4 regions of the Rhizobium favelukesii genome follow, and region 1 is predicted to be linked to each of the others. Evidence: predicted binding sites of a transcription regulator. Region 1 holds the regulator's gene; each other region holds the start of a gene.
The links. Region 1 encodes PhoB, which activates phosphate uptake and scavenging genes when phosphate is short. Its sites were predicted from a motif close to TGTCATNNANCTGTCAT; they were not measured.

Region 1 (2,200 bases):
GTTCGCGCTCTTGTAAACGGCGATACTGCCCTGGCCCAGAAGGTCATTTCTGACGACGTGATCCTCGACCACGCTGAACGCGAGATCGGTGACAAGGCAATCGTTACGATCGCCCGTCGCCAGCCGATGGCGGCCGACCTCCGCGAGATCATGGGTTCGATCCGCATCGCGGCCGATCTTGAGCGCGTCGGCGATCTCGGCAAGAACACCGCCAAGCGCGTCATTGCTGTCCAGAGTGCCGGCGTGCCGCGCAAGCTCGCCCGCGGCCTCGAGCACCTTTCCGAACTGGCGCTCGTCCAGCTCAAGGAAGTCCTCGACGTCTATACGAGCCGTGCTGCCGACAAGGCAAAGTCGATCCGCGAGCGCGACGAGGAAATCGACGCGATGTACACCTCGCTGTTCCGCGAGATGCTCACCTACATGATGGAAGATCCGCGCAACATCACCAGCTGCACGCATCTTCTGTTCTGCGCCAAGAACATCGAGCGCATCGGCGACCACGCCACCAACATTGCCGAGACCATCTATTACATGGCCACCGGTGCTCAGCCGGAAGGCGAACGTCCGAAGGACGATACCGCCAACACCGTCGGCGCCGTCACGGAATAGTCGTTCTGCGACCGCGCCCCCAGGAGACCGAAACGAATGATCCCTAAAGTAGCTGTCGTTGAAGACGAAGAAGCACTGAGCGTGCTTCTTCGCTATAACCTTGAAGCTGAAGGTTTTGAGGTCGATACCATCCTGCGCGGCGACGAGGCCGAGATCCGGCTGCAGGAACGCACGCCAGACCTTTTGATCCTGGATTGGATGCTGCCGGGTGTGTCCGGCATCGAGCTCTGCCGGCGTCTGCGTATGCGACCGGAAACCGAGCGCCTTCCCATCATTATGCTGACGGCTCGCGGCGAGGAAAGCGAACGCGTTCGCGGTCTCTCCACCGGCGCCGACGACTACGTCGTCAAGCCGTTTTCGACGCCGGAGCTTGTCGCGCGCGTCAAGGCAATGCTTCGTCGCGCCAAGCCGGAGGTGCTCTCCACGCTGCTGAAGTGCGGCGACATCGAGCTCGACCGCGAGACGCATCGCGTTCATCGCAAGAGCCGTGAAGTCCGCCTCGGCCCAACCGAGTTCCGGCTCCTCGAGTTCCTGATGGCGTCCCCCGGACGCGTCTTCTCGCGTTCACAGCTCCTCGACGGCGTCTGGGGTCACGATATCTATGTGGACGAACGCACCGTCGACGTCCATGTCGGTCGCCTGCGCAAGGCGCTGAACTTCTCCAACATGCAGGATGTCATCCGCACCGTGCGCGGCGCCGGATATTCCATGGAAGCATAAGGCTTCGATGGGGACCGAGCGGCTTTCATCTCGGAAACAAAAAAACGGGCCCGCCTCGTGCGGTAATGCAGTTCACTTAGGTTTGCTTACGGCTCTTATCGGGTATCTGGCAGGCAGTTTTTTGACGACACGGGGGCATGATCGCCCCCGTTTTTCTGTCAGCAGCAAGTCTGCCAATCTGTTTCTCAATCTGGTGAGGTGGGCGGGGATTTTGCCGGGTGCTTCGATCGCCATCCATCCCCATTCGTGACGCAGGTAATGCAGGGCTGTGATAAAGCTTAGTCGGGTTGGCTCGACTTGGGCTTCGGTCGCGACCTCTGCCATTTCGAGCCGCACCAGATTGTAGGCCAGCAACGCGCCCCAGACCTCCTGATAGACAGTCTCCGGCGTGCCGCTTCGCAGGGTCAGTTCGCTACCGAGAAGCTCCTGCTTGAGTTCGCGATAACTTGTCTCGATGCGCCATCGCTCTTCATACTGATGGACGATTTCGCTTGCCGGATAAGTTTGTCTGTCCATCAGCGATGTCAACAATATGCGCTTTTTGCCATGGCTGGTGGTCGTCTCGATGGCCCTGACCTCCCAGAAGGCCGGCAAGTCCGGTTCTGCCTGCCGCGCCTGGGGCGAGACCTTCATGCGCACCCGATAATCGGTGGGGTGCGGATCCAGTCGTTCCCATGTGCTGTTGGCTTTGGCCGGAATCAGCCAGTGACGCTCATGTCCCTTCGTCTGCAATTGCAAGAGAAGGCTGGCACTGAAGAAGCCCTTGTCGAAGACCGTCAGCGAATGGTCCGGAACCCGGTCGAGCAGGCTTTTGGCGTAGAGCATCTCGTTTGTGCCATAGGCTCCGAACACCGCATCACGCACCAGATGC
Region 2 (2,200 bases), 340 kb from region 1:
AAAACATTGTCGGCGGAGACTTCGCAGCGCAGGTGGATCAGGTGCTCGGCGCGCAACCGACCTTCCTGCTCGGCCTTCTGGATGGCATCGGCCATCCCACGCATTTCGCCGTGCTCGAAGCCGCCGTCTTCGTCGGCTCCCATGCGCAGGCAGTCGAAAACGGTCGTGATGCCGGAGGTGACGATCTGGGCGTCGTGGGCCTGGATCGCCGCGATCATGTTCCAGCGCAGGCCGGGGCGCGGCGAATAGTGGCCCTCGAGATGATCGGTGTGCAGTTCGACGAGACCCGGGATCAGATAATCGCCTTCGAAATCCTCGCCGACTGTGGAGCTGCCCGTCGAGATGTCGGCGATCTTGCCGTCGCGGACGAGGACCGATCCTTCGACGATCTCATCCTCGAGGACAATGCGGGCGTTGGAGAAGACGGTTTCTGTGGTCATCGGATCAGGTCTTTCAGTTTTTGGCGCCAGCAAGCGGCCACCAGGAATGGGCTTTGAACGGCGCGCCACGCGCCTCTTCAACGAAAACGGCAAGGCCCGTGATCGCGAGCGGCCGGCCGGTGAACGCGGCAAAACGCTCGGTCAGAATGGCCTTCATCACGCCGGCGCGCTCCTCCGGCACCTGGCCGGTCAGCGTCATGTGGAAACCGAAGTCATCCATCACATAAGGATAGCCCCAGCGCAACAGATTGGCACGCTGGCTCTCGCTCAACGTCTCCGGGTTCCGGCGGGCAATGTCGGCCTCCGACAGGGCGGCCCGGAACGGTTCGAAGAATTTTACCACCGTTGCCGCGAAATCTTGAAGCGGCGGGTGCAGCGAAGCCGGCACGAGAGCGAAAAACTTGCCCAACTGCCCCAGGACCAGCTCGGGGATTTCAAACGCCGGCGTGCGGGCGGCGAAATCCTCGGCGACTTGAAGCAGGTCCTGTTCGGTGACCGAGGCGGCGAGCGCGAAGGGGGCTTTGAGTGTCGCATGGAAGGCGTAGCGACGAGGCTCGGCGGTCAACTCGAACTGCTCGGCGGCAGGCAGGTCCGAATGATCGGGAGCCGGGTAAGTTTCGCCGGTGAAGGCATCACGGCCGAGCCAGAGCGCAGCCGTTCCGTTCAAAGGATCGTCCTTCGGCGGTGTGAAATAGAGTGCGTAGCGCAAGGCTCGTATCCTGGGAATCAATCGGAATGCGGATGGCAGTCTTCAGTGATTTGACCGCCACCGCAAGCTGGCTTCCGGCTAAAAGATTTCCGTGACAGAATGATGATGATCCCGAACGATCCCGCGCTTTTTCAGTGGACCTTGGTGCCCATCAGCCGGTGGCGCAGCGCGTTCGAGGCCATGTCGAACAGGAAGACGACGATGAGGATCAACAGCACCATGTAGGCGACGTTTTCCCAGTTGGCGTTGGTGCGCATCGCTTCCCAGAGCTTGAGGCCGATGCCGCCGGCACCGACGGCGCCGATGATGGTCGCACCGCGGACGTTCGATTCCCACTGGTAGAGCGTCTGGCTGACGAAGACCGGCACGATCTGCGGGATGATGCCGTAGCGATGGGTGAGCACGGTGGAGGCGCCCGTGGATTTGATGCCTTCGCGCGGCTTGTTGTCGATATTCTCGAGGCCTTCGGAATAGAGCTTGCCGAGCGTGCCAGTCTCCGTGAGGAAGATGGCGCCGCTGCCGGCGAGCGGACCGGGCCCGAAGGCACGGGTGAGGAACAGCGCCCAGATCAGCATGTCGACCGAGCGCAGGAAATCAAAGGCTCGCTTCAGCACCTGGTTGACCACGCGGTTCGGCGTGATGTTGCGCGCGGCGAAGAAGGCCAGCGGAAAGGCCAGCAGGGCGCCGAGCAGCGTGCCGAGGAAGGCCATGACGATGGTCTGGAACAGCTTGGTCCAGACGTCGCCATGCTGCCAGGCGCTGTTGTTCCAGACATTGTCGAATGCGAGCGACAGGTTGGATTGGCCGGGTCAGTTCCGGCCCCGAAACAATCAGGCTCAGCACCTCGCCCACCGGCTTGTCGAAGAAGGGGGACTGGGTGTCGAAGACGAAATTCGCCCAGCCGAGGAAGCGCTTGCGCACCTTGACGCGATCAACCGAGATGCTGACATCGCCGGCAAAGCCGAGATCGGCCAGGACGTTGTCGTCATAGACCGTCATCCAGCTCGGCACGGGGCCGATAACCTTCGGCGCGCCGCTAGAGACTTCCACC
Region 3 (2,200 bases), 150 kb from region 1:
AGAACCGCATCTTCGGCGAGTTCGAGCAGGGTGGAACGCCGATCGAGAAGAGCGCCGGGACGGGTCTTGGCCTCTCGATTTCCGCCCGCATCATGCGCGAGTTCGGCGGCTCGCTTACGGTGGCCAGCGAGAAAGGAACCGGCAGCGAATTCAGCATCAGGTTTCCGATCGACATTCCGGAGGAAAGCCGCGGTCGCCACAACGCCGTGCTTGCCGGCAGCGTCGTGCTGCTGCTGGCGCCTGCCGGTGCGGCGCGCATGGCGATATCAGAGACGATCGCAACGCTCGGCGGCGATTGCCACCTGGTCACAGATGGCACGAGCGCGCGTGACATGTTGCTCGCCATGGCGTCGCGCGGCCGCGGGCCGACTGACATCATCGTCGACCACCGCATGTCGGCAGAGTTCGCCGACCACCTCGCCGACCGTGCCGAGATCGCGGCACTCGGTCTACGCAAGATCTTCCTGGTCAACCCCGAAGAGCGCAACGCCCATCCCCTCGACCTGTTCGACGCCTGGCTGATACGGCCGCTGCGCGAACAGTCGCTGATCGACGTGCTGCGTGGGCGGATGCGCGGGATGGAAAAGCGCGATGCGTTGAACGACAACCAGCCCGGGTTCAGCGTCTCCATCCCCGAAGCCGGGCTCCAGGGCGGGCTGCGCATTCTGCTCGCGGAAGATGACCCGATCAACGCTATGCTCATTCGGGCAATGCTCGAAAAGGCCGGCCATACCGTCGAGCACGTCGAACATTTCGAGACGCTTCTCGACCGTGCGCTATCAGAGGGAAGCGTACGCCCCGATATCGTGATCAGCGATCTTTCCATGCCGGGCGGCGACGGTATCGATATGCTTGGCCGGCTACGCGGCCATGAGCGCCGACTCGATGTTCCGCCCGTCCCGATCATTGTACTGACCGCCGACAAGCGCGACGAATCCCGTAGACAAGTCTTGCTGAATGGTGCAAACCGCGTCATGGTAAAGCCGGTTGACCCGATAAGGTTGCTGACGGAAGTCCAAGCTGTTGCTGCGCTTTCGGCCCGCCGCGCGGAAGCGCGGTAGCCATCAAACAACCGGCACGTTTCTTGCGTGCGGCGGCTGTATGATGTCACTTTCCTGTCGCATATAAGTGTTTTATGGCGTGTCAAAAGCCGGCAACGGGAGAATCGCCATGTCAGTAGACGCTTTCAATAGTGCCGTCGCCGAGGTCCATCGGCCGTCGAGCCCGCTTGCGCCGAAGGAAGGTGATATTCTCGGCCGCATCGGCAGTCTTGAGACCCGCCTAGCCCGCACCGCCAGCGAGATCGATGCCGCCCAGGCCGTCCGCTTCCGAGTCTTCGTCGAAGAAATGGGTGCACAGCTTTCGCCGGAAGCCATGCGCCGCAAGCGCGATTTCGATTCCTACGACGCATTCTGCGATCATCTGCTCGTGCTCGATCGCTCGATCGAGGGCGACGGCGAGGACCAGATCGTTGGCACCTATCGCCTGCTACGACAGGAAGTCGCGATGGCGAACGGCGGCTTTTACTCGGCTTCGGAATTCGCGATCGACGAGCTGCTTGCCCGCCACCCGGATAAGCGGTTCATGGAACTCGGCCGCTCCTGCGTGCTGCCCGACTACCGCACCAAGCGCACCGTCGAGCTCCTGTGGCAGGGGAACTGGGCCTATGCGCTGAAGCATGGCATGAGTGCCATGTTCGGCTGCGCCTCCTTCCCGGGCATTCACCCGGAAAGCCATGCTCTGGCGCTGTCCTTCCTACATCACAACGTTGCCGCCAAGGATGAGTGGGCCGTTGGCGCGCTTCCACACCTTGCCCGTGACATGGATCTGATGCCGGCAGAAGCGGTCAACCCGAAGCGGGCGCTGATGGCGCTACCGCCGCTGATCAAGGGTTATCTCCGCCTCGGCGCGATGGTCGGTTCGACTGCCGTGGTCGACGAGGCCTTCAATACGACGGACGTTCTGATCGTCCTGCCGATCGCCAGCATTTCCGATCGCTACCTGAACTATTACGGCGCCGATGCCGGGCGGTTCGCGAGCTGATTTTCCACCGACGGAAAGATGGAGCGAGAGGCTGCCTCCCGCTCCACATTCGCTTACGATCCTGCCGTATAGGCTGCGATCGCGGCCATATTGACGATGTCGGAATCCTTCGCGCCCATCGAGGTGATCTGAACCGCCTTGTCGAGGCCGACGAGGA
Region 4 (2,200 bases), 880 kb from region 1:
CCCACCATCACGGCCATCTATCGCGAATCCGTCCTGAATGGTGTCGCAAGCTACGAGATCATCCCGCCGGAGCAGAGCGAGATGGCGGCACGATTTTCCGCAATCACGGGCCAGGACTATCCCTACATCGCCGCCATCGATGAGGATGGCAGCCTGCTCGGTTACGCCTATGCCTCAGCCTTCCGGACGCGGCCGGCCTATCGCTGGATGGTCGAAGATTCGATCTACCTGGGGCCTGAAGCACGCGGCAGGGGCGTTGGAAGGCTGCTGCTCGCCGAACTGATCCGACGCTGCACGGATCTCGGCTTTCGCCAGATGGTGGCCGTGATCGGCGGCGCACATCCGGCATCGATTGCCCTGCATCGCGCATTGGGCTTTGAGGAAACCGGCCGCCTGAGAGCAACAGGTTACAAGCATGGCCGCTGGCTCGATACGATGATCATGCAGCGAGCCCTTGGTGAAGGCGCAGCCACGGACCCCGATGCCTCGACTTATCCCGGTACCCTTTTCAAAGCTTGAGCCGAGCTACTTCTCGACCAGCTTCAAGGCCTTATTGAAGACCTTCAAAACCTGCTGCAGCTCGTGGCCGCGCTTCAGGATGACGCCGTGAGTGTTGAAAACGGAATAGGCACCCTGCTTGGTGGCAAGCTTCGGATTCTTCTCGATGCGAAAAAGCGGCATTTCGCCCGATCGCTTGAAAACCGAGAAGATGGCGCAGTCTCTCAGATGATCGATCGCGTAATCTCGCCACTCACCCTCGCCGACCATGCGGCCGTAAATCCACAGGATCGCGTCGAGCTCGCGACGGTGAAAGGTGACCGGCGGTGGGTCCTTGCTCTGCTTGTACTCCTTGAGATCTACGACGACTGAGGAACTGTTCTCGGCGGACCGGCTTTCGCCGCGCCGCAAATCCGGCTGATCTGTCATCAGTCTCCCTGTGCCTCCGCTCGTGACAGGAGAATGACAGTTTGCCTTAGCGTTTATAAATTGCAAGCAGGTGATCAGTCACATTAATCATAGTCTGTGCAATCTCCCGAGCGCCGCAATTCAGTCAAAACAGCGCCTCATTTGCAAGGGAAATTCCCTCACGACTGCGCCGCGGGGCCATTCGGACCCGTCGTCGCACCCGAATTGCGCATGATCTTTTGCCAGATTTGGTCTGCTGAAACGGTTGTGTGTGAGTTTGGCGCCAGCGCGCCAAAGGGCCCGGCTGACCGTATCGACCTTAACCCCAGCCCCGAATACGATCAGCCGGGCCACCCCGTTTTCCATCCGCAGAAGCAGATGAAACGGTCAGATGTTCTTCCCGGCCATGACAACCGTCGCTCCGAGGATCGCAGATGGATTGCCATCGGCGGTGGAGGATTGAAGTAGAATCGCGCAGCCCTCAAGGTCCGGCTTCTGCATCACGCTGGCCGGCAGCGTCAAGCTCGTTTCCTTGCCCTCCCACATGCCGACGGTCTCAACATCGGCAACGCTGTTGAGGTATGCAATCTTCTGTCCGCTGTTTTCGCCCTTCTCGACGTCGATGGTCTTCTCGCGATTGAAGTAGACCATGACGACATTGGCCTTGCCCTGTCCTGCGCCGATCTTGATCTCGAGTTGGTCGTCGCGCATCTGCGCAGTCACCGGCACTGACAACCCCATGCCTTCGGCTGCATAGCCATCGATCTTCTTATTGATCGCGCCGAGATCGGCTCCCGCTACGTGGTCGCGGCCGTTGACGATGACCTGCGGCGTATAGACGTTGGCGCGTCCCATCGTCTGCGCGTAGCCATACTGCCGCTCCGTATTCTCCTTGGAACTCAGCGTATCGGCCCATCCCATATAGTTCCAGTAATCGACGTGATAGGCGAGAGCGATAACGCCGCCGGCCTCGACGAGCTTGCGGAAAGCCGCATCGGCTGGAGGACAAGAAGAACATCCCTGCGAGGTGAAGAGTTCAACCACACCTTTCGGCGCGTCCTGGGCAAAAAGTGGGCCGGCAAGCGCCACACCTGCAACCATGGAAATCAGAAACCGCGGGGACATTCACTGCACCTTTTTATTCAGTACCTACCGCCACCTTCGCCGCAGGTTCCGATGTATGAACGTAGAGATAGTGGTTCTCGCTCCAAACGGAAAGTCACGAACGGGTGAGACCAAGCTTCGTGGAAGCCAAGCTGAAACACATCGTCGTGACCGGGCATCCAATATCTCG

Region 2: the regulator PhoB is predicted to act here: its motif matches at 1,241-1,257, upstream of LPU83_RS39675 (DUF1045 domain-containing protein).
Region 3: the regulator PhoB is predicted to act here: its motif matches at 1,106-1,122, upstream of olsB (l-ornithine N(alpha)-acyltransferase).
Region 4: the regulator PhoB is predicted to act here: its motif matches at 950-966, upstream of LPU83_RS58000 (DUF2794 domain-containing protein).

The regions. Positions count from the first base shown of each region.
Region 1 is NZ_HG916852.1:621,573-623,772, forward strand. Features, by position in the region: gene phoU (phosphate signaling complex protein PhoU) at 1-609, shown strand, start outside; gene phoB (phosphate regulon transcriptional regulator PhoB) at 646-1,329, shown strand; gene LPU83_RS41450 (IS4 family transposase) at 1,402-2,200, opposite strand, start outside.
Region 2 is NZ_HG916852.1:278,088-280,287, reverse strand. Features, by position in the region: gene LPU83_RS39680 (alpha-D-ribose 1-methylphosphonate 5-triphosphate diphosphatase) at 1-440, opposite strand, end outside; gene LPU83_RS39675 (DUF1045 domain-containing protein) at 454-1,149, opposite strand; partial or broken gene phnE (phosphonate ABC transporter, permease protein PhnE) at 1,281-2,200, opposite strand, start outside.
Region 3 is NZ_HG916852.1:469,206-471,405, reverse strand. Features, by position in the region: gene LPU83_RS40620 (hybrid sensor histidine kinase/response regulator) at 1-1,061, shown strand, start outside; gene olsB (l-ornithine N(alpha)-acyltransferase) at 1,171-2,043, shown strand; gene LPU83_RS40610 (NADP-dependent malic enzyme) at 2,097-2,200, opposite strand, start outside.
Region 4 is NZ_HG916852.1:3,941,048-3,943,247, forward strand. Features, by position in the region: gene LPU83_RS57995 (GNAT family N-acetyltransferase) at 1-519, shown strand, start outside; gene LPU83_RS58000 (DUF2794 domain-containing protein) at 526-927, opposite strand; gene LPU83_RS58005 (DUF1223 domain-containing protein) at 1,294-2,031, opposite strand.